4 regions of the Bacillus sp. HSf4 genome follow, and region 2 is predicted to be linked to each of the others. Evidence: predicted binding sites of a transcription regulator. Region 2 holds the regulator's gene; each other region holds the start of a gene.

Region 1 (5,577 bases), 910 kb from region 2:
CATGAATGCCGGTGTATCAAAGGAGCCGTGGGGGGTGTGGACTTTCCCCAGCCTTGCTCCTGTTTGTTTGCATGTTTTTATGAACTCATAACGTATCGGTTGCTGCGACAAATGATGAGCCCTCCAATCTTTTTGTACTTTATTTGATCAGCATCGCATCTCCAAAGCTGAAGAAGCGGTATTCGTGCTCGACCGCGGTGCGGTAGGCGGAAAGCACGTTCTCCCGGCCCGCAAGCGCGCTGACAAGCATTATCAGGGAAGATTTCGGGAGATGAAAGTTCGTAATTATCCCGTCTATCGCCCGGAATGTATAGCCGGGATATATAAAGATCGATGTCCAGCCTCTCGCTTCCCTGAAACGACCGTCATTCTCGGAAGCGATCGTCTCGAGCGTCCTCGTTGATGTCGTTCCGACGGAAATGATCCTTCCCCCGCTCTGTTTGATTCGATTCAGAGCTTCGGCTGTCTCTTCCGTCATTTCATAAAACTCCGCATGCATATCGTGTTCCTCAACATTTTCCGCACTGACGGGCCGGAAAGTTCCCAATCCGACATGTAGGGTGATGAAGGCGATGTGCACGCCTTTTTCCTTCAGCGCGTCAAGAATCTCTTCCGTAAAATGAAGTCCTGCCGTCGGCGCCGCGGCTGAGCCTTGTTTTTTGGAGTAGACCGTCTGATAGCGCTCCTTGTCATCAAGCTGTTCTTTGATGTAAGGAGGCAGCGGCATTTCTCCCAGAGATTCGAGGACTTCGTAAAAAATCCCTTTATAGCGGAATTCTATTTTTCGTCCTCCGTGGTCAAGCTCTTCTGTACAGACCGCCGTCAGCCGACCGTCGCCGAACGTAAGAACGGTTCCCCGCTTCACCCGTTTCGCCGGTTTGACAAGCGTTTCCCACACGTCGCCTTCCTCCTGCTTCAAAAGAAGCACCTCAACCTTTGCACCCGTTTCCTCTTTCACTCCGAACAAACGGGCCGGCAAAACCCTTGTATCGTTCAGGACGATACAGTCGCCGGCTTCCAAAAAATCAAGGATGTGCTTAAATGTACTGTGGGTGATATCGCCCGTTTCTTTATCCAGCACCATCAGCCTTGAAGCATCCCGTTCTTTTAAAGGAACCTGGGCGATCAGGCGTTCAGGCAGGTCAAAATCAAATAAATCAACTTTCATTTTTTTCACCTTATTCTATCTATATACTTTGGTCTCATTTCATCCGTCCGAAGATCGAAAACAATAAGGACAGGATGATGCTGATGACAATGCATGTAACAACAGGAAAGAAAAATGTAACGTTTCCTTTTTTCACAAAAATGTCTCCCGGAAGCTTGCCGATGACTTGCATGAATAAACCAATGCCAAAAATGACCGCGCCTAAAATCATCAAAAGCTTTGGAAACTCAGTCATGGTTCGGAACCTCCATTTTAAAATGGCTGTAGACATCCGGCGTTACAATCCGCCCCCGCGGTGTTCTTTGAATAAAGCCGATTTGCAGGAGGTACGGCTCGTAAACGTCCTCAATCGTATGGGACTCCTCTCCGATCGTCGCCGAGATCGTATCGATGCCGACGGGGCCGCCGCCGAATTTTTCGATCATCCCCATTAACAGCTTGCGGTCGATATGATCGAGCCCGAGCTTGTCGACTTGAAGGCGCTCAAGTGCATCAAGGGCTACTTCCTCTGTGATGGAGCTGTTTCCAAGAACCTGGGCAAAATCCCTGACCCTTCTCAGCAGCCTGTTGGCGATCCGCGGCGTTCCTCTTGAACGCCGCGCGATTTCCAAAGAGGAAAGCCTGTCGATGTCAATCTCGAACAGCTCGGCTGTTCTGACGACGATTTCTGACAGCTCATCCCGGGTGTAATACTCAAGCCTTGACAATACACCGAATCTGTCTCTGAGAGGCGCGGTCAAGAGTCCGACTCTGGTCGTCGCGCCGACGAGTGTAAAAGGCGGCAGATCAAGCCTGACAGAACGGGCTGACGGCCCTTTGCCGATGACGATATCAAGGCAGAAATCCTCCATCGCCGGGTACAGTACCTCTTCAATCGAACGGTGCAGACGGTGGATTTCGTCAATGAATAAAACGTCACCGGGTTCGAGGGCGGTCAAAATCGCCGCCAAATCGCCGGGGCGTTCGATTGCAGGTCCTGACGTCGTGCGGAAATTGACCCCCATTTCATTGGCGATGATGGCGGCAAGGGTCGTTTTCCCCAATCCGGGAGGGCCGTATAGCAAGACGTGGTCCAAGGTCTCCTCCCGCATTTTCGCGGCTTCGATGAAGACCCTGAGATTGTCTTTGACTTTTTCCTGGCCGATGTACTGCGCCAGTTTTTGCGGACGCAGGCTTTGCTCAATCGCTGATTCATGGTTGTCTAGTTCACTTGATACGAGCCGCTCATCCATGAACATCACCTTACTTTAATAATTTTTGTAATGCTTTTTTAACATATTGATCTGTTGAAAGCGCCTCTTCCTTTTTCAGGTGAGGCTGAACTTTTTTAATCTCGCGGTCTGAGTAGCCGAGCGCCTGCAACGCTTCAAGCGCTTCCCCTAGAGCGGTCTTAGCTTCATGGGCTTCTTCCCGCTCTTCGTGGTTGAAAAGACTTGCCGCCGCTTCAGGAATGGCATCAGCCAATTTGCCTTTCAAATCGAGGATGATCTGTCTGGCGGTTTTTTTCCCCACTCCGGGGAACTTCACCAAAAACGCTTCATCTTCATTCTCGATCGCTTCAATCACCGCACCCGGATCACCGGAAGCAAGGATCGCAAGCGCACCTTTCGGGCCGATGCCCGTTACATTCAGCAATTTTGTAAACAGCATTTTTTCTTCCCGTGTCGAAAAGCCGTACAAAGCAGCTGTATCTTCTCTCACATAGTGATATGTATAAATCGTTTCCTCGCTGTTTTCTTTATAGATAAACGGATTAGGCGTATAAATTTGATAGCCGATTCCGCCGTTCTCAATGACAATATACTGGGGCGACACATAATCAATGGTGCCCTTTACGAATTCGATCAACGTTCATTCACCTCTTTGACTGCTCTTCATTGTAACATAAAACAGGCAAAGCTAGAATGAAAAAGTTAACATATGTTCGCTCTAGTCATAACAGGACGTTTTTTTTCACCCTAAAAAAGACATAACAGCGTCATGTCTTCATATCTTTCATAATTCCCGATGATTTTACGGCTTCAATGACATGCTGAAATTCATGTTTCGTCCGATAGGGAATCCCTTTGCGCAGGTCATCCGCCATTCGGCTCTCAAGCCGCTTTATATCAATCTGAAAAAACGATTGAATCGGCTCTGACAAAACGCCGGGACGGCCGTGAAAAGTCGATATGACGCCATCCTCCGTCACCCCGATATAGCCGTTTGTTTTGCTTAAAGGAGAGATGTCATCCACCTGCTTGCGAAACAGCATGAACCCTTTTTTTTGATCAACAAGCTGCCATCCTTTATATGCGGCTTTTACATCTTCCACCTTACCGAGCGGCTCTTCCTTGTTTTCAATGCCAACATCCCCGTCTAAATACACCTTTTCAAACTGAATGTGCACCCTGTCCTGCTCCTTTGCCTCCGATGCCGATCTTCCTGCAGCTTCCTGCTGAAAACTGAACATAACGGTAAACACCAGGGTGACAAACAAACTGATTCTCTTCCATAATTTCAGGCTGTCCACACATATCACCTTCTTTTTTGCCTTCAAGATATTACCCTTAGTTTGACCAACGCTTGCAAAAATTAGTCGTCTGCATGCGTTTCCTGTTCAAGCCCCGGGGGATGCCGGATACAATGATTTTACAGACCGATGACAATGATTACATTTTAAAGCCAATGGAGAAGATGTGAAGCATTTAGGATGCAAAGCCGCCCGTTCTCATGTATAAAAGCAGTATAGAGTTTCTTTTTAAAAAGAAGGTGGACTCAGCGTGACAAAGGCGAAAAGATATTCAGAAGCAGTAATCTACGATACGAAAAAGCGGTTTAACAAGCTTGTCCAAAAGCCCGATGATTTAGAATTGATCGGGAAGGGACGAAGCGCATACGTTTTTAAGCTGAAAGAGTGCGGGAGAGACATGGCGCTGAAAGTCTTTTTCCCAGAATTCACAGACATCGCTCAAAAGGAAGCGGAGATCTATCAAAAACTGGCTGATTCCCCGTATTATCCTGATATTTATGAGACAGGGCATTCATATATATTAATGGAATATATTAAAGGACATACTTTTTACGAATGTTTAAATCAAGGCATCCCTATCGAGGAAGAGATGATCCGGGAAGTGGACCGCGCTTTGCATTATGCCCGGCAGCAGGGATTAAACCCTTCCGACATTCACCTTAGAAACCTGATTCTGACCCCGTCCGGAGCGGTAAAGGTCATCGATGTCGCCAGATTTCGGCAAACAAAGGAATGCAGGCAGTGGGATGATCTGAAAACAGCCTATCGATATTATAAAAAGAGAAAGTTCCCGCAAAAACTCCCTAAATTATGGATGGAAATGATTGCGTTTCTTTATAAAAAAAACTGGCTCCAAAAACGTTGGGACGCCAGAAAAAATAAAATTTGACCGATAAAGCGAACTCATGAAACTTCAAGGAATATTCCTCGTATGAAGAAATAACACTCTCCTGAAAGGAGCATTCGAGATTGAGATTAAAAAAGAAAAAACGGCGGGAACATGCCGAATCGGATTATTGGTTTCTGCTTGATCTGATCGAGCCTTTATATTATGTGCTGAGATTCGCATTCAGAGGCATTGTGAAATTCATTAATTAACACGTCCCCGCTAAAGCGCTTTTTAGCTGAGCAACAAATACACCGCAGATGTGACGAGGCAAAAATAGCGGCTTTTCCGCTTATATCAGCGAATAAAAAAATCCCCTTTCAAGAAAAGGGGATCGCTTTGTTTCGTTTTTATTGCTCCTGTAGGTTTGCAAGCGGTACTTCCTGTTCGTTCTCAGGCTGTCCGAGCGGATAGATTCTGGCCGTTCCGTTTTGCTGATCGACATGCTGAATATAAATCGGCCGGCCGTTGTAAGTGACATCGACCATCACCGGAGATTCAACGATCTCTTGGGCGCGCTGTGTATTCATCATAAAATCCTCCTTTAGATTTTATTCATAATGTGCGCTCCCTCTTGCTTTCATATTCATATTGGCCGGTTTTTCAGGACACACTCGCGGTCAGCGAAGCTTGACGTATAAAGGCAGGTCGGTATGCCCCATTTCGCGCACATACACAAATAGGTTGCCCTTATGGTGAATCTCATGGCCAACGGCAAGCTGGACGAGCTGTTCAGCAGCCACTTTACGGCCGAACATCTTGGTCAAGTCAATTTCACGATCCAATTCCTCATCTGTAAACGATTCAAGCAATTGTTTCGTTTTTTCCGTATACGCTTGCGCCAGCTCGGCAAGGCTTGTCTCAGGGTCTTCCAATTTCCTTTTAAAGCCTTCCGGGGTTCCTTCCTTGGCTGTCAAAGCAAATCGATAAAATGAATGCAGCATATGTGTGATGAGATCTCTGGCTGACATTGAAGTTTCGGTCGGTTTGTAATCCATGTGTTCATCATCA
Region 2 (5,577 bases):
TGTTAAACCAATTTGGGTTTTCCGGGTTCACGTTCATCATTTTTGTCCAAAGCGCATAAGCCATCGGAGCTGTACCCATTGGCATGCCCGGGTGGCCGGATTTTGCTTTTTCAATCGCATCTATGGATAGAGTCCGGATCGTTGCGACAGATTTTGATTCAATCGTTTTCATTTTAATCCCCTTCCTGTATGTACTCTACTTCCTTATCATAAATCTACCCATCAGTTTTCACAACCATTTCGTCTCAAAAGACGGCTGAAAAATGATGATTTGCAGTTATTTTAAACAACAGTAGTATATACAAAAAAGGAATACGATATTGACGTATTCCCTAAAATTAATGGAGCCCGCGCTTGTTTTTTTCTTGTTTGAGCTTTTCCGGCGTCACATCGTTGCCTTCCGGGTCAACAATGGTTACATTTTTCAGCGTGTTTTTCATAGAAGCGCGGACACCTTGCAGGTATTCCTGGCGGAGCTTCTGCTGTTCCGCTTTTTCTTTGTCTGTTAAAGAGCCGGTTTTTGATTTTTTCGCAAGCTCATTAATCCTGGCTATTTTTTCTTTGGAAATCATAACATGCTCCTTTGGTTTATTTCTCATTCATACTACTAAATTCGCTTCCATTTGACAACAAATGAACCTGTCCCTCTTTATACTCCTGATAGCGGCGGTGCACTGTTGCCTTTGAAATGCTGTAGCCGAAGCCTCTCAGCACGGCTGCAATCTCTGCAAACGTCAGCTTGTTTTCCCTGAGCCGGATGATTTCCGAAAGCGGTGCTTCGATCCGTTCTCTTCCGCTTCCCTCATGCCGGTTTTTCAAATTTCTTTCCGGACGGTAGCCGTTTTCGACCGCCTTTTTCATGCCTCTTTTAATTTTCAGGTTATGTATTTTCCGCTGATATTCCTCAACGATGCTGACAATTTCCAACACCATCGAGTCCGCCTCGGAAAGTTCCAGCCGGCCCCTGTGAGCAAGCGTATAAATTTGAACGCCTTCTTTATATAAGCAGTGAAGGAGGGCAATTTTTGCATTTCCCCTGCCAAGCCTTGTGTCATCCTGGATTAAGACCGCATCTACTCTTGAGCTTTTGAGTTCTTCCAGCAGTTCGAATACGCCGTCGCGGTCCATCTCATATCCGCTCGCCTGTTCTGAAATGACCTTTACAACGGTCATGCCGTGTTCGGCGGCAAGCGCTGCAAGCTCCTCTTCCTGCCGTTTTAAGGAGGTTTCCTGCTGCTCTTTTGACGTGCTCACCCTGGTGTATATAATCGCGTTCATAGAAATCCCCTCATCCTTATTATTCTACGACTGCAAGCTGATACCGGTGGGAGTGCTGCTTGGTTACCGGAAGGATCAAAACGTCGCCCGGCCTGATGACGGACGTCGAAAGGCCGTTTTTGTCGGCAACCCACTCAATGAACTTTTGTTTATCAGCGTTTTTCCCGCCTTCGATGCGATCGGCAAGCTCCCATAACGTATCGCCTTCCTGCACCTCTATTTTAACATATTGCTTGTTTTCCTCCATTTTCCCGGCAAGAGACAAAAACAGAATACAGCAGCTGATCACAGCAGTAAGCAGACCGACGAAAACCAACGATTCCCTTTTCAAATCCATCACCCCAAACAGAATATTTGTTCGCTTTTTGTGTTTTCAGTATACATACGAACACACGTTTCTGTCAAACGTTTTTTCGAACCTATGTTTGTACTTGGAGGTAAAACATGCTATAATCTACCTAAAATCGACGTTTTGAGGTGCAGAACATGACGAAGCTATCAAAAAGACAACTTGATATTTTGCGTTTCATTAAGGAAGAAGTGAAACGCAAAGGTTACCCGCCTTCCGTCAGGGAAATCGGCGAAGCGGTCGGCCTTGCATCAAGTTCAACCGTACACGGCCACTTGGCAAGGCTTGAAACAAAGGGACTGATCAGAAGAGACCCGACAAAGCCGAGAGCCATCGAAATACTGGATACCGAAGAAGACATTCACATTCCGCAAAACCAGGTGGTCAACGTTCCCGTTATTGGAAAGGTGACAGCCGGGACGCCGATTACAGCTGTGGAAAATATCGAGGAGTACTTTCCCCTTCCCGACCGCCTGGCACCGCCGGACGAGCATGTTTTCATGCTTGAGATCATGGGGGAAAGCATGATTGATGCGGGAATACTTGATAAAGACTATGTGATTGTCAAACAGCAGAACACAGCCAACAACGGGGATATCGTCGTGGCCATGACCGAAGAAGATGAAGCGACCGTCAAGCGGTTTTTCAAAGAAAAGACTCACATCCGCCTGCAGCCTGAAAATCCCACGATGGAGCCTATCATTCTGCAAAATGTGACCATTCTCGGAAAAGTGATCGGCGTCTTCAGAACCGTTCACTAATGATGCAGCGGCTGCCGGTTTACCGGCGGCCTTTTTGATATCAAAAAAAATCAGGTTCATCCCTTCCCGCTGTTTTGGGGGGCGAACCTGAAAAAGAGGAATTCATAATATGCTTACAAGTCCATTATCTATGATGATTTATTGATAGTCAACAAAATTTTTGCACACAGGAAACTTTTATAAATCTTCATGTTTAAAATGTTTTTCTCCTGACCGTTTTTATGGCGCCCGCTATTTGATCAAGGCGAGAGCGATTCCGTATCCTTTTTCAGGAGTGTACGGAGAAGTTATTTTGATCACCTTCCAAGAACCTTCAGTTGCTTTTGTCCCTATGCCGTCAATCGCTCCTAAATAATCTCCTTGCCGCACTGTGCCGTCAATACGTACATACTGTCTGCCCAAAAGCCCGACGACATGCCATTCATCTCTGACATCGCGTGACAGATAGCTCCCTTCCAAAGACTCGTTATAGTCCGGATTTTGTTTCGGGAGGCGAATCAGCTCCCCTGTCTCATGATCGGTTACCTCTTCATCAATCAATCCGCCGAACTCATTTGTCAAATAGCGGCGCTGCCAGACAAAGCTGGATGCCCCAGAAACAAAAGCTGTCGTTTCTGACACAACCCCCAGCAAATCATTTCCGCTTTGGGCAGGGGCTATTTTTTCTCCTTTTAAAGTGACGATGGTGCCTGTATCGATCAACTGCCCGCTTTCACTCTCAAAATACTCTCCATAGCCGGTTAATGAAGAGGTTACCGCCCCCGCAAATGCTCCATTTCCATAACGGGAGTCAAGGAGCCATTTGATTGACTGGTGACCTCCGGCCACAGTGTACGGCTCTTCAAGTGTAATGCTTTCTGATGAAAGTATCGTTCTGGATACGCCGTTGCCTGTAATATGAGAGTTGTTTGAAGCTGTGACAAATGCGCGGGAGCCCTCTGTGCTGGAACCGCCCGAAGCTCCGATGACCGCATTTCTTTCACCTTTTGCCGTAATATCCCCGGTTCCGGCAATAACGGCGCTTGTTTGATTAAATGCAAAACCGGAGGTGGTTGCAATCTGGGCTCCGCCCTTTAAATTGACGGGCATCTGCTGGTAGGTTTGACCTTTAATGGATGCAGCGGCGCTGTACCCTTCCGCCAAAACGCCGATGATGACAGCCTGACTATTCGGAGACTGGATCCCTGCTGTCCCGCCTTCTGTTATCATGGTTCCGTTCATAATATTCACGTTATAGAGTCCGCCTCCGATCGATATTCCGATTGGAGCTGAATGATAAAAATCAAAGTTTGATATTTTGATATGATCGGTTTGATTTGCCCCTCCCAATAAACGAATATCGATGCCGGCCTTTTTAAATCCGCGAATCTTAATCCCATTGATCGTAATGTTTTGACTTCGGTACTGCAATGCTACTACAGGATAGCCGCCATAGTCGTAATCCGGATTTCCGATCGCTGTGAATCCGCTTATATAAACATTTTTATAGGCTGAAACAACGAGTGCTCTTGGGGTCACACTCTCATACAGAGAATTGAAGACTGGCTCGACCGCTGTACAATCAATAAGCGTTACATCGTATGCTGTGGTGCTTTCCGGATCTGATGCCTGGTGGTGGCCGATATGCCGAAGGTCAAACGCGCGGACATCCCGGTAGGATATATGGCCGATAATATGGACATTTTGAGAAGCCGGCCACATTTCATGGGCTTTCACTTCTACCCCGCGAATGTTTCCGCTTGTCACGTTGTTTAAAAGCCAGACATGCTTTGACCCATCATCAATCTCGATACCGTTGGAGTTGGCCATGCCTTCGGCGTGCTCTGTGCCGCGAGGGGCTGCAGAATAGCAGTTTGAAATAAAGATGTATTCGCTGTAATGCGTAGTGATGCCGTCATCGCCGGCGCCATATGCGACACAGTTATCAATCCAAATATATTTGGAGCCGTCTTTTGTCCAGTCTGTATCAGGCAAATGATCATATGTCGGGGATGTAATATCAATTCCGTGGAGACCTGCATTGACGGCTTCAATATCTTTGATCCAGCCAAATTCGACTTTTGCAAACGTTAAACAGCTGGAAAACTGCCCTCCAGGATTTCTCACCCCGCATTGTCTGTCAGGATTCCAGTCTAAAGTCATTCCCTGGACAAAAATATGACGGTTTCCATTTTCATAATCGTCATTCGTGATGACCCACTCATGTGCCGGGGTATCCTCATGAAGTTTAATGACAGTGACGCCTTTGCCTTGTCCGACAAGATATGTCCAAGACGGAAGCTTGATTCCTTGAACAAAATATTCGCCCGCCGGAATGTTCACTTTAACTCGTCCATTTCCGATCGCATTGCGGAAAGCTTCAGTATTATCCCTTCCATCAGGAACAGCCCCGAAATCTGCAACATTCACTTCGCGAGTGATTTTGCCAAGCAATTTGTGATACTCCTTATCAAGCCGCTCCTTCAACAGTGAGGCCGCCTCTCCTTCGGCCGTCACCCTTGCATCTGTCACCTCAACGCTTTGAGAGGTTTCGACATGCTGAATGAGATTTTGCATCCTTGCTTTCAGTTGCTCGATTTCCGTCAAACGGTTTTGATGCTTTAAAAATTGACCTTTAGCGGTGGATCTCAATTCGGCATTTAGAGACACATCAGAAGGTTTTTGTGAATGAACCATTCTAAGGACACCTCTTTCTTTTTAATATGGGCGTTGAAATGCGGATGGGAAGGCCTGTCTCAAATTTCGAAAACGGAGCGGCCAAATCATCCATTTTACATCTATGTTATAAATTGGATATACATCACTGTAATCCTTCTAACCCCTGCAAAAAAAGGACGGATGATCAGTATTTCCGATCCCTCCATCCTTTTAAAGCCGGCTTATTATAGCTTTGTATTTTCTGCGATCAAGTGCCGCCTCTCTAATTGCAGCAAAGCTGCCACATGGCGCTCTAGCGGTTCGAGCGGATTGATGATCATTTCAGATGATGAACTTTCCGCTGCTTCAGCTGCATCAACCATGGATAACTGAGCAACGGAGAGCAGCCTGTTTTCGGTATTTGCGATTCGCTTTATATGTTTCTCAATCTCGGCATCGTACATTTCCTTATATCCACGCATGATGAGATCGAAAGTATGTTTAAGGATCATACACTCTACATTCGGGGATTTTTGTCGTTGACGCGCATAT
Region 3 (5,577 bases), 150 kb from region 2:
GGTTACAAAAAAATAAAGTGGCGCTTATGCACCACTTTATTCAGCGTGTTGACAAACCCTCGCATTCGTTGTCAGGCCTGCGCTTCAGTGCTCACGAATCCAACATTCGCTCCGCTCCAATGCTCGGCCTTCCTAGACTGCAAAGGTTTTCAATCACGCTGAAAGGATGACAAAATCCTAAAACATTAAACCGTTTTAGGATTTCGTCAAAAATCTGAAATAAAGTGGCGCTTATGCACCACTTTATTTTGCGTACTCAACGGCTCTCGTTTCCCTAATCACAGTTACTTTAATATGTCCAGGGTAGTCAAGCTCGTCCTCAATTCGTTTTCGAATATCCCGCGCCAAACGATGGGCTTCAAGATCGTTGATCGAGTCTGGTTTGACCATGATCCGAACTTCCCGTCCGGCCTGTATCGCAAATGATTTTTCGACACCTTCGTACGACTCAGAAATCTCTTCCAGCTTTTCAAGCCTGCGAATATAATTTTCGAGGGTTTCGCTTCTTGCACCAGGTCTTGCGGCTGACAATGCATCAGCTGCGGCCACGAGCACTGCGATGATGGAAGTCGGTTCCTGATCACCGTGGTGTGATGCGATGCTGTTGATGACGACTGGATGCTCCTTATACTTGGTGGCAAGCTCTACGCCGATTTCGACATGGCTTCCTTCCACCTCATGGTCAATCGCTTTCCCGATATCGTGAAGAAGTCCTGCTCTTTTGGCAAGTGTGACGTCTTCACCGAGTTCTGCAGCCATAAGACCGGTCAGAAACGCTACTTCCATTGAATGCTTCAGCACGTTCTGTCCATAGCTTGTTCTGAACTTCAGACGGCCGAGAATTTTGATAAGATCGGGATGAAGACCGTGGACTCCCACTTCAAATGTCGTCTGTTCACCCATTTCGCGAATATAATCATCCACTTCACGGCGGGATTTCTCAACCATTTCTTCGATTCTGGCAGGATGAATGCGGCCATCCTGAACGAGTTTATCAAGAGCGATCCTGGCTGTCTCACGCCTGATCGGATCAAATCCTGAAAGGATAACGGCTTCCGGCGTATCGTCAATGATAAGATCGATTCCCGTCAATGTTTCCAATGTACGGATATTTCGTCCCTCACGTCCGATAATACGGCCTTTCATCTCATCATTTGGAAGGTTGACAACTGATACCGTTGTCTCGGCCACATGATCAGCGGCACAGCGCTGTAAAGCCAATGAAAGAATATTTTTCGCTTTTTTATCCGCCTCTTCTTTCGCACGATTTTCCGATTCTTTCGTCATGATCGCGATGTCATGGGAAAGCTCATTTTCAACTCGCTCCAGAATGATTTGCTTCGCTTCATCACGAGTCAGACTTGAAATACGCTCCAATTCCGACTGCTGCATACGAATCATTTCATCCACTTTGCTTTCCATCTCTTCAATATGTTGTTGTCGTTCATTCAGAGAATGATCTTTCTTCTCCAACATCGCTTCCCGTTTATCTAATGATTCGTCTTTTCGGTCAAGGTTCTCTTCCTTTTGAAGTAAACGGTTTTCTTGTTTTTGAAGCTCATTTCGTCTTTCACGAACTTCTTGTTCAGCTTCTATCCGAAGCGTGTGAATCTCGTCCTTTGCTTCAAGAAGGGCTTCTTTTTTCAACGCTTCAGCATCCCGCTTTGCGTCTCCAAGAATTTGTTCGGCTGCATTACGCGCACCTGAAATTTTTGCTTCGGCAATGATTTTACGAACATAGTAGCCAACAACTAAACAGAATAGGCTCAGCAAAATGGAGATGAGAATGGTTAAAGGACTCATACTTTCACCTCCTCTTGCTATGAACTTGTTTCTTGCTAAAAGTAAGTGTCGGCATGTACATTGTACTTTCTTCTCAACATACAGAACCTTCACAGGGAATGAAGAAGCTTCACTGCCCTTGTCAAGTTTAAATGTTTATCAATCATGTTAAGAAAAACAAGTGATACAATTTCATTGTAATTGTGTGGGAAATACTTGTCAAGCTTACGGTCTTAACGTTTGGAAAGATATTCGCCTTTTTCAAATTCCCCCGGGAAAAATGAAGGGGGGTTCGCCGGGGAGATCAAAAGCAAAAGGCTGCCTGACACGGGGCCAGCAGCCTTTTCACATATGGTTGATGATTAAAATTCGAGCTCTTCCTGAACTTCTTCATCTTTAGGAGCCGAGGCGCCGGTATCCAATCCGTAGTGCTCCCTGATCTGCTCTTGGATCGTCAGAAGCACGTCCTTGTTTTCTTTCAGGAACTGCTTGGCGTTTTCACGGCCCTGTCCAAGGCGTTCATCCTCATAAGAGTACCATGCTCCACTTTTCTGCACGATATCAAGCTCTGTGCCGAGGTCAATGATTTCCCCTTCTTTTGAAATCCCTTCACCGTACATAATGTCCACTTCAGCTGTCCGGAATGGAGGCGCCACTTTGTTTTTGACGACTTTAATTTTCGTCTTGTTCCCCATGACGTCATTCCCCTGTTTCAGCTGTTCGGCGCGGCGAACTTCAAGGCGTACGGAAGAATAGAATTTCAGCGCTCTTCCGCCCGGAGTCGTCTCCGGATTGCCGAACATCACACCGACTTTTTCACGGATCTGGTTAATGAAGATCGCGATGGTCTTCGATTTATTGATCGCGCCGGAAAGCTTCCGAAGCGCTTGGGACATCAGCCTCGCCTGTAAGCCGACATGGGAGTCTCCCATATCTCCTTCGATTTCCGCTTTCGGGACAAGAGCTGCGACAGAGTCAATGACAACGATGTCCACTGCTCCGCTTCTGACAAGGGCTTCGGCGATTTCCAGCGCCTGCTCCCCTGTGTCAGGCTGTGACAGCAGGAGCTCGTCAATGTTGACGCCGAGCTTTTGAGCGTAAACCGGGTCAAGCGCGTGTTCCGCATCTATGAACGCCGCCTGTCCGCCCTGCTGCTGGACTTCGGCAATCGCATGAAGCGCCACCGTCGTTTTACCGGAACTTTCCGGGCCGTATACTTCAATAATCCGTCCGCGCGGATATCCGCCCACTCCAAGAGCCGCATCGAGCGCTAAAGAGCCGCTCGGAACAGTTGAAATTCTTGTTTCGGTTTGTTCACCGAGCTTCATAATCGAACCTTTACCAAACTGTTTTTCTATTTGTTTAAGCGCCATGTCTAAGGCTGCCTGACGATCACTCATTCTATTTTTTCCTCCTTTATCGCTTCCGCTATATCTACTATACCTTGTTTCCGTGGATTTGCCAAGAAAAAAGCGAACGCATATTCGATTTTTTTAGAAATGAAAAATGCTTTTCCGAAAAGCGGAATGTTCTTTTTTAAAAGGAAGATCTTCCGAAAAAACTGTTGTCGGTTATTTTTCCAGCATTTTCAGCAAAAGGTGGCAGCCGTATTTGGCGGACCGTTTCCGGACGCCGGACCGGGAACCGGCGAACATGAATTCAAAGGCCTCTTCTGTTTTGCCTTTTTGAGAGATGCCGATATATACTTTTCCGGCCGGGTGGCCTTCCTGGGTGTTAGGTCCGGCCACTCCCGTAAAGCTGATGCCGATATCGCTTCCGGTTTTCGCTCTGATGCCTTTTGCAAGCTCTTTTGCGCACTGCGCGCTGACAGCGCCAAAGCGGTTCAGCGTATCTTCGGAGACGCCGGCGGCTGAAACCTTCAATTCGTTCGTATAGCAGACAGCACCGCCTTTGAAATATTCACTGGCACCGCTTATTTCCGTCAGCCAGCTGGAAAAGAGCCCTCCAGTAAAGCTTTCCGCAGCCGCCAGAGTCACCCCTTTTCGGGTGCAGGCCTTCGCAAGCTCTTCCACGAGCGATGTATCATCATACCCGTAAAAGAATTCGCCGACGCGCTCTAAAATGCGGTCTTCCGTTTCTTTCAGCAGACGGCTTGTTTCATCCGGATCGGCATGCTTTGCCGTCAGCCGGAGGGTGACTTCCCCGTCTGCCGCCAAAGGGGCGATCGTCGGATTTGTCTGCGCATCGATGAGATCTTCCAAATCCGTTTCAAGCTGGGATTCACCGATTCCAAAGAACCGCAGCACCCTTGAAACGATTTTTTCTTTTGAGCCGAGCTTTTCCAAAATCAGCGGCTTCGCTTCATGTTCAAACATCGGTTCAAGCTCTTTCGGCGGACCGGGAAGAAGCATGTAAAAACGGGACTCATGCTCCAAAAGCATCCCCGGCGCCATGCCGAACCGGTTCGGCAGGACGTCCGATCCCTTCAAAATCAGCGCCTGTTTGCGATTATTCGGCGACATCGTCCGGTTCGTTTTTTTAAAGTAATCCTCAATCGATTGAAAGGCCTTCTCATCAAGCTCAAGGGGACGCCCGACAACCTCTGCGATCGTTTCTTTTGTCAAATCGTCTTTCGTCGGTCCAAGCCCGCCTGAGAAAATAATAAAATCAGATCTTTCCTGTGCGGTTTGAATGACTTGCTTGAGACGCTCGGGGTTGTCACCGACCGCTGTGTGATAAAAGACATTAATGCCGATTTCAGCCAGCTGTTTGCTGATAAACTGCGCGTTCGTATTGGCGATTTGTCCGAGCAGAAGCTCAGATCCGACAGCGATGATTTCCGCTTTTCTTTCCAATTTCATGTTCTCCACTTCCCCATGTTTAGTCTGATGTTTTTAAAGCATCCCAGTTTTTGGCGAAATAATCCCAGCCTGATACGACGGTGAAAAAGACAGCGACCCATAGCGCAAGGGAGCCGAACGGGAATGATACGAGCTCGAATGGAAGATTGTGAAGCAAGAGAGCCGAAATGGCAATGATCTGCGCCCACGTTTTCACTTTTCCAAGCATGTTTGCCGCCACGACTTCTCCCGTTCCCGCAAGCACGAGGCGGAGTCCCGTCACGGCAAATTCGCGGCTGATGATGATGATCGCCATCCATGCCGGTGCGAGATGATACTGAACCAAAATAATCAATGCCGATGAAACGAGGAGCTTGTCCGCAAGCGGATCAAGAAACTTCCCAAAATTCGTCACAAGGTTCAGCTTTCTCGCGTAATAGCCGTCAACCCAATCGGTAACAGAGGCGAAGATGAACAAAAGGGCGCCGACCAAATGGGCGACCGGAATCGATTCGCTTCCAAACGAGATGGATCCCCATGGAAACGGGACAAGCATGATGATCATGAAAATGGGAATTAATGCGATTCTTGAAAGCGTGATTTTATTCGGTAAGTTAAACATAAAGGTTCCTCCATATGTATCGTTTTGCAAATGATGGACGCAAGAAAAAGTCATCCGGCATTTAAGATGACTTTTCCTCCTTTTTATTTTGAATCGTTATGTTTTGCGTCATCACCGATTTAGGATCAAGTTCGTAGGAAAGAGCTTCTCCGTTGATTTTTATTTCAACGCCTGGCGCATATCCGATCCGCAGATCAACCTGTTCCTGATCGGTTATATTTTTCTTAAAGGTTTCCCCTTTTTTCATCATTCCTTCTTTAAGGGAGCTTCCTTTCGCATCCCGCACCCTTACCCAGGAATCCGCCGTTGCTTTGACCTCAAGCTCAAGCTTGTCGGCGCCGGATACTTCATATGTTGTGGAAGATCCTTCAC
Region 4 (5,577 bases), 820 kb from region 2:
GTCAGGCGAAAGAAGCGTTTCCGACGATCGATATTTTGGTCAATAATGCGGCTGAACAGCATCCGCAGAAGGGAATCGACAAAATCACAAGCCATCAGCTGATCAGGACGTTTCAAACGAATATTTTTTCGATGTTTTATTTGACAAAAGCCGTCCTGCCCCATTTGAAAAAAGGCAGCTCGATTATCAATACGACGTCTATTACGGCGTATGCCGGAAATGAAAGGCTGATCGATTATTCGTCGACAAAAGGGGCGATTACATCATTTACCCGTTCTCTCGCATTGTCGCTCGTTGATCAGGGCATCCGCGTCAACGGGGTTGCTCCGGGACCGATTTGGACGCCGCTCATTCCGTCGACATTTACCGAAAGGGAAGTCGAGGTGTTCGGTTCGACGACGCCGATGGGGCGCCCGGGACAGCCGGTTGAGGTAGCGCCGAGCTATCTGTTTTTGGCCAGTGATGATTCCTCTTACATGACCGGTCAGGTTCTTCATGTCAACGGCGGAACCATTATAAACGGATAAAAAGGTCAATGCGGACGCACTTGACCTTTTTTCCATAAAAAAGCCAATCCTGGCGGGATTGGCTGTTATGCGTGTAATGTCAACGCTGTATATTCTCTTGAAAGTTCAAGGAAAGATTGTTCGTCTCCTTTGTCTAATGCCTCGTCGATCTTCTCTTTCAGCATGTTCAACCGACGTTTAAACAACGATTCATCAAGGACCATTTGGATGTAGATATCCATGATGGTTACATCAAGTTCTTTTACCTTTTGGGTGTTGCGGGACTTCATGAGCTCAGCGTACGATTTTTTCTCTTTCATAAAGATTCCCCCTGATGCCTTTTTTATAGTATATGGATTACACATCAAAAAATCAATAAGTATTTATAATTTTTAGAAAATTATTTGAGTAAGCATGTTTTATGATAATAAAAGTTTGTAAATTCGGACACAAAAAAGCAAGTTTGGCAGAATAAAAAATAAAAATGGAATTGTAAAAACATATTTTCAAATTAATTGGAAAAAATCCTGTCGTTTTTTAGAGGATAATGTTAGATTAATAGTATAAATTTACTAATGTTTAGGAGGATCATGCTGATGAGCACAGAGGATATGACAATGGATTCGTATGAAGTAAACCGTTCGACAATGGCCGTTCTGCCTCTGGGAGAGGGGGAAATACCCGCTTCAAAAGTACTTGAAACCGAAAGGACATTCAGGGTCAATATGAGACCTTTTCAAATCATAGAAAGAAGCTGCCGTTATTTCGGCTCAAGCTATGCCGGAAGAAAAGCCGGCACGTATGAAGTGATTAAGGTTTCCCACAAGCCGCCGATCATGGTGGACCATTCAAACAACATTTTTCTTTTTCCCACATTCTCCTCAACGAGGCCTCAGTGCGGGTGGCTTTCCCATGCACATGTTCACGAATTTTGCGCGGCGAAATATGACAATACATGCGTCACGTTTGTGAACGGGGAAACGTTGGAGCTGCCCGTGTCCATCACATCTTTCGAGAATCAGGTTTACCGAACGGCATGGCTGAGAACCAAATTTCAGGACAGGATTGAAGGCGGAGCCATGCAGAAAAAGCAGGAATTTATGCTTTATCCGAAAGAAGACCGAAACCAGCTGATCTACGAGTTCATCCTCAGAGAGCTGAAAAAGCGCTACTGACCGGGTTCAGCCGCGAATAAATAGTGCTCCAAAAGCGCGGCGACCTGATTGCGAATGCGGGGGTTGAAGTAATTGTGCTCCTCCTCGTATCCTTCATAGATGAAGGAATACATCGTAAACGCTTCGTCCCGGGACACTTCATGAACTTTGACGTTTCGTTTTCGCAAATCGTTTTTGACATCGTGTAAATCGCGCTGAGCCAGCTTCAGCGCCTGCTCAATCAGGCGCAGATAAGGATCTTTCAGCTTGAACGGCCCCTGCTGGATGATGCTGAAATCCCGATTTAATATGCTGATGGCCATCGGAAGGTAAATCGCCTTTTCAATCGTGTCCCTGATGTCGGCGGGAATTCTTGTCATGGCATTTCTCCTCTTTCTTGTGTTAGGAACGTTTGTTCTTGTTTTTATTTTACACGAAAAGCTGTTCTTTTTTCAAGAACGGGAAAAAATGACTAAAATGTTATGGTTGAATCAGACTAATACAGAAACTGCTGAAGACAGATGATTTAAAGTTTTTCTGTTAACGTGTAGAATAGAAGTAGACAACCGTCTCGAGGAGAATAAATGGTGGAGCAATTTTTTAGTTATTTTACAGAAGAGAATTTAGCAGACTTTTTTCAGAGCTATCGGGCTTTTGGTCCTTTTGTTGCCATACTGCTGCCGTTCATTGAAGCGCTTCTTCCGTTTTTGCCGCTGATTGTGTTTGTGGTTGCCAATGTCAATTCGTTCGGTTTATGGCAGGGATTCATCTTGACTTGGATCGGAGCATCTGCGGGCTCGATCGCCGTTTTCCTCTTCATCCGCCATTTCGGCCAGCAAAAAGCTCTTGGATTTATCCGCAGGCATCCGTCTGTGAAAAAGCTGATGATCTGGGTGGAAAAACGGGGCTTCGGTCCTTTGTTTCTGCTGCTCTGTTTTCCGTTCACACCTTCTGCCGCGGTGAATGTTGTGGCCGGGCTTTCGAGAATCAGCCTGCTGCCCTTTTCGCTTGCGGTGCTGTGCGGAAAGTCCGTGATGATTTTTATGGTGAGCTTCGTTGGCCATGACCTGAAGGCGCTGTTTACACAGCCTTTAAGAACAGCCGGGGTCATGATCGTGATTTTGATTTTATGGTACGCCGGAAAACGGGTTGAACATCGTCTGAATGTGAAATTCAGCCAGAGAGAGAATGACTAGGGGGACATAGTATTGAAAAAACGTTTTTGGGTCATAGCCGGAGTCCTTTTCATCATCATTGGAATTCAGGTGAAAAATGCCGTCTTTATTGAGTATAAGGTCGAGGGAGTCAGCATGAACCCAACGTTTCAGGAGGGCAACAAGCTTTTGATCAACCGGTTCGCCCATCATTTTCAAACGATCGGCAGGTTTGATATCGTGCTGTTTAAAGGACCTGAAAAAGATATATTCATCAAACGGGTCATCGGACTTCCCGGAGAAACGCTCAGATATGAAGATGATCAGCTTTACATTAATGAAAAAAAGATCAAAGAGCCCTATCTGGACGACTTGAAAGCTGTTACGGCAGGCGGAGACCTGACCGGGGATTTTACGCTCAAGGAAGTGACGGGAGAGGAGAAAATTCCGGCAAACCATTACTTCGTGCTCGGAGACAACAGAATCCACAGCAATGACAGCCGCCATTTCGGCTTTGTATCAGATAAGGACATTGTCGGTATTGTCGCGGAAAAAATCGATGAGAAGTGAAAATTCAGACAGATGAAAAACCTTTAAGGCGGCTCCTTAAAGGTTTTTTCGTCTTACTTCAGCTTAATCGCGTTCAGCCGTTTTTGCAGTTTCGTTTTTTCAGCCGATGCTTTCAGCTTGTTGACCGCTGATTGTGCGGCTGATTTTGTTTTTTTCGTTCTTCTTTGTTCAGCCGTTTTGACTTTGGCTTTTGCTGTTTTCACTTTTTGTGTGTATGCGGCGGCTTTCTTTTTTACGTTGTCCAGCCGTTTTTGCAGCTTTGTTTTATCATTCCCAGCAAGCAGTTCATTGATCGCTTTTTGCGCTTTGCTGATCTTTGTGTCGCTCGCTGTTTTTTCCGCTCTGGCAACGGCATTCCGGGCGGTTGTAAGCAAGTTTGAGCGGACCGCATTGATCCGTTTTTGCAAGTTTGTTTTGACAGGCCCTTTGTCGAGCTCATTGACCGCTGTTTGGGCGGCGTCGGCATGGGCTTTCTTTTTCTGTTTTTCAGCGAGCTTTACTTTGCTTTCGGCCGTTTTTTTGAGCTGATTTTCCACGCTGTTCAGCCTTTTGCGCAAATTGGTTTTGTCAACGTTCGCAGGGAGCGGATTGATCGTGTTTTGCGCCTTGTCGATGTCGGCTCTTTTCTTGCTCTTTTCCGCTTTTGCGACGGCTTTCTGCGCTTTTTCCAATTGAGCGTCCGCCTCTTTAAAACGGATCAGCCCGTAGCCAAACAGCGAATCGCGACCCGGTGCGCCTAAATCGCTCGTGAAAAACTGCATTTTTCTGCGGAGCTCGCTATTTGTACTCGCCGGATACATCTGTTTTAACAGAGCGAACATGCCCGCAACGTGCGGAACGGCTTGGGAAGTTCCACTTGAGCTCGCGTATTTGCGGTTTACATATGTGCTGATAATGGATGTTCCCGGAGCGGAAAACTCGACGGCCGCACCTGTATTGGAAAACGATGCGAGCTGATTCTTTTCATTTGTAGCTGAAACGGCAATCACACTGCTGTAGGCCGCCGGATAATAGACGGATGTTTTGTTTCCGTCATTGCCGCTGGCCGCCACAAGAAGGATGCCTTTTTTGTAGGCCCGGTCTGCGGCATCGTGCAAAATTTGGCTGTCACCTGATACGACAAGGCTCATATTGATGATGTCGATGTTGTGCTGGATCGACCAGTCGATGGCTTTTAATATGCTTTTAAGATCGCCTGAGCCGGTTTTATCAAGCACTTTTACCGCATACAGCTCAGCGCCGGGGGCGATGCCGTCGATTCCAAAGCCGTTATGCTTCGCACCGATAATTCCGGCAACATGTGTGCCATGGCCGTTGTCATCACGGTATGAAGCGGTATAGTCCACCATTGAGACTCCGCCGGCGATTGACAGCTCATCATGAGGTGAAATGCCGCTGTCTAGAACTGCGGTTCTCACATGTTTTCCGGTTAAACCTTTGTGCCAGGCAAGGTCAGCTTGAATCGGCTTGATATTCCATTGCGCAAATGAGCCGGTGTTTTGCTCTGTTCCGCTGGAAACGGCTTTGAATGCTGTAGCGTCGGCAGCCTTAACCGGAGCATTGTTTTCGACATACAGCACATCCGGGTCATGTTCCAATTTGCGCACCGTTTTTTCATCAGCGGTGACGGCTGCTGCGGGAAGCTTGCGGTAAACGTGTTCGACTGAATCGGCCTGCTCCATGACCGCTTCTTTGCCGCTGTTGTTTTTATAGACGACGATAACCTCTTTTTCTTTGTCACGGCCTTCTGCTTGAACATGCGGTGTCATCGCGAAGAAGCTAAAAAACAATACGCCGGAAAGCGCGGTTTTTCCAATCTTTTTCATTCAGCTCTCCTCCTGATTTGTGCGGCGTTTTCTTTATATATCGGAGCATTTTTGATTTTTCAAAGCTAAGAAAGCGCGCATTTCTAAAATAAAAGGATGAAAAAAGCGCAAAGCGGGATGAGGCAAAATTACGCTTGATAAGGCTGTGCACTTAGAGCTGGGAGCGCAGGGAAAAAACTTGAGGCTCCAGTTCAGCCGGAGGAAACGGAGATGTGCACATCTATGGAATGGGGAAACACTATCATACATCAACAGGCGCCTTAACTATGCCTGCATAAGCTCTTTTGGATACCTGAAGGCAAGGGTGTTTTTTGATGCGTCAACAGACCCTTATTTTCATGTTGATTAGAGTCAAAAGACCTGAAAG

What was found. The regulator LexA, encoded in region 2, represses DNA repair genes until DNA is damaged. The targets are predictions, from matches to a motif close to CGAACATATGTTCG.
Region 1: the regulator LexA is predicted to act here: its motif matches at 3,082-3,095, upstream of ruvA (Holliday junction branch migration protein RuvA).
Region 3: the regulator LexA is predicted to act here: its motif matches at 3,256-3,269, upstream of recA (recombinase RecA).
Region 4: the regulator LexA is predicted to act here: its motif matches at 2,066-2,079, upstream of P3X63_RS06170 (YhjD family protein).

Annotation. Positions count from the first base shown of each region.
Region 1 covers NZ_CP120679.1:2,935,206-2,940,782, forward strand. Annotated here, with positions in the region: gene tgt (tRNA guanosine(34) transglycosylase Tgt) at 1-111, opposite strand, end outside; gene queA (tRNA preQ1(34) S-adenosylmethionine ribosyltransferase-isomerase QueA) at 140-1,168, opposite strand; gene P3X63_RS15155 (DUF2905 domain-containing protein) at 1,203-1,403, opposite strand; gene ruvB (Holliday junction branch migration DNA helicase RuvB) at 1,396-2,400, opposite strand; gene ruvA (Holliday junction branch migration protein RuvA) at 2,411-3,016, opposite strand; gene P3X63_RS15170 (intercompartmental signaling factor BofC) at 3,147-3,620, opposite strand; gene P3X63_RS15175 (protein kinase domain-containing protein) at 3,931-4,569, shown strand; gene P3X63_RS15180 (hypothetical protein) at 4,650-4,778, shown strand; gene P3X63_RS15185 (small acid-soluble spore protein H) at 4,917-5,096, opposite strand; gene P3X63_RS15190 (DinB family protein) at 5,187-5,577, opposite strand, start outside.
Region 2 covers NZ_CP120679.1:2,029,434-2,035,010, reverse strand. Annotated here, with positions in the region: gene tkt (transketolase) at 1-172, opposite strand, end outside; gene P3X63_RS10425 (DUF896 domain-containing protein) at 339-572, opposite strand; gene P3X63_RS10420 (YneB family resolvase-like protein) at 589-1,278, opposite strand; gene yneA (cell division suppressor protein YneA) at 1,298-1,609, opposite strand; gene lexA (transcriptional repressor LexA) at 1,765-2,388, shown strand; gene P3X63_RS10405 (peptidase G2 autoproteolytic cleavage domain-containing protein) at 2,620-5,064, opposite strand; gene P3X63_RS10400 (hypothetical protein) at 5,271-5,577, opposite strand, start outside.
Region 3 covers NZ_CP120679.1:1,882,863-1,888,439, reverse strand. Annotated here, with positions in the region: gene rny (ribonuclease Y) at 244-1,803, opposite strand; gene recA (recombinase RecA) at 2,145-3,182, opposite strand; gene P3X63_RS09600 (competence/damage-inducible protein A) at 3,354-4,604, opposite strand; gene pgsA (CDP-diacylglycerol--glycerol-3-phosphate 3-phosphatidyltransferase) at 4,624-5,205, opposite strand; gene P3X63_RS09590 (helix-turn-helix domain-containing protein) at 5,267-5,577, opposite strand, start outside.
Region 4 covers NZ_CP120679.1:1,207,510-1,213,086, forward strand. Annotated here, with positions in the region: gene P3X63_RS06155 (SDR family oxidoreductase) at 1-527, shown strand, start outside; gene P3X63_RS06160 (IDEAL domain-containing protein) at 593-826, opposite strand; gene P3X63_RS06165 (competence protein ComK) at 1,103-1,681, shown strand; gene P3X63_RS06170 (YhjD family protein) at 1,675-2,040, opposite strand; gene P3X63_RS06175 (TVP38/TMEM64 family protein) at 2,245-2,856, shown strand; gene lepB (signal peptidase I) at 2,869-3,384, shown strand; gene P3X63_RS06185 (S8 family peptidase) at 3,438-5,210, opposite strand.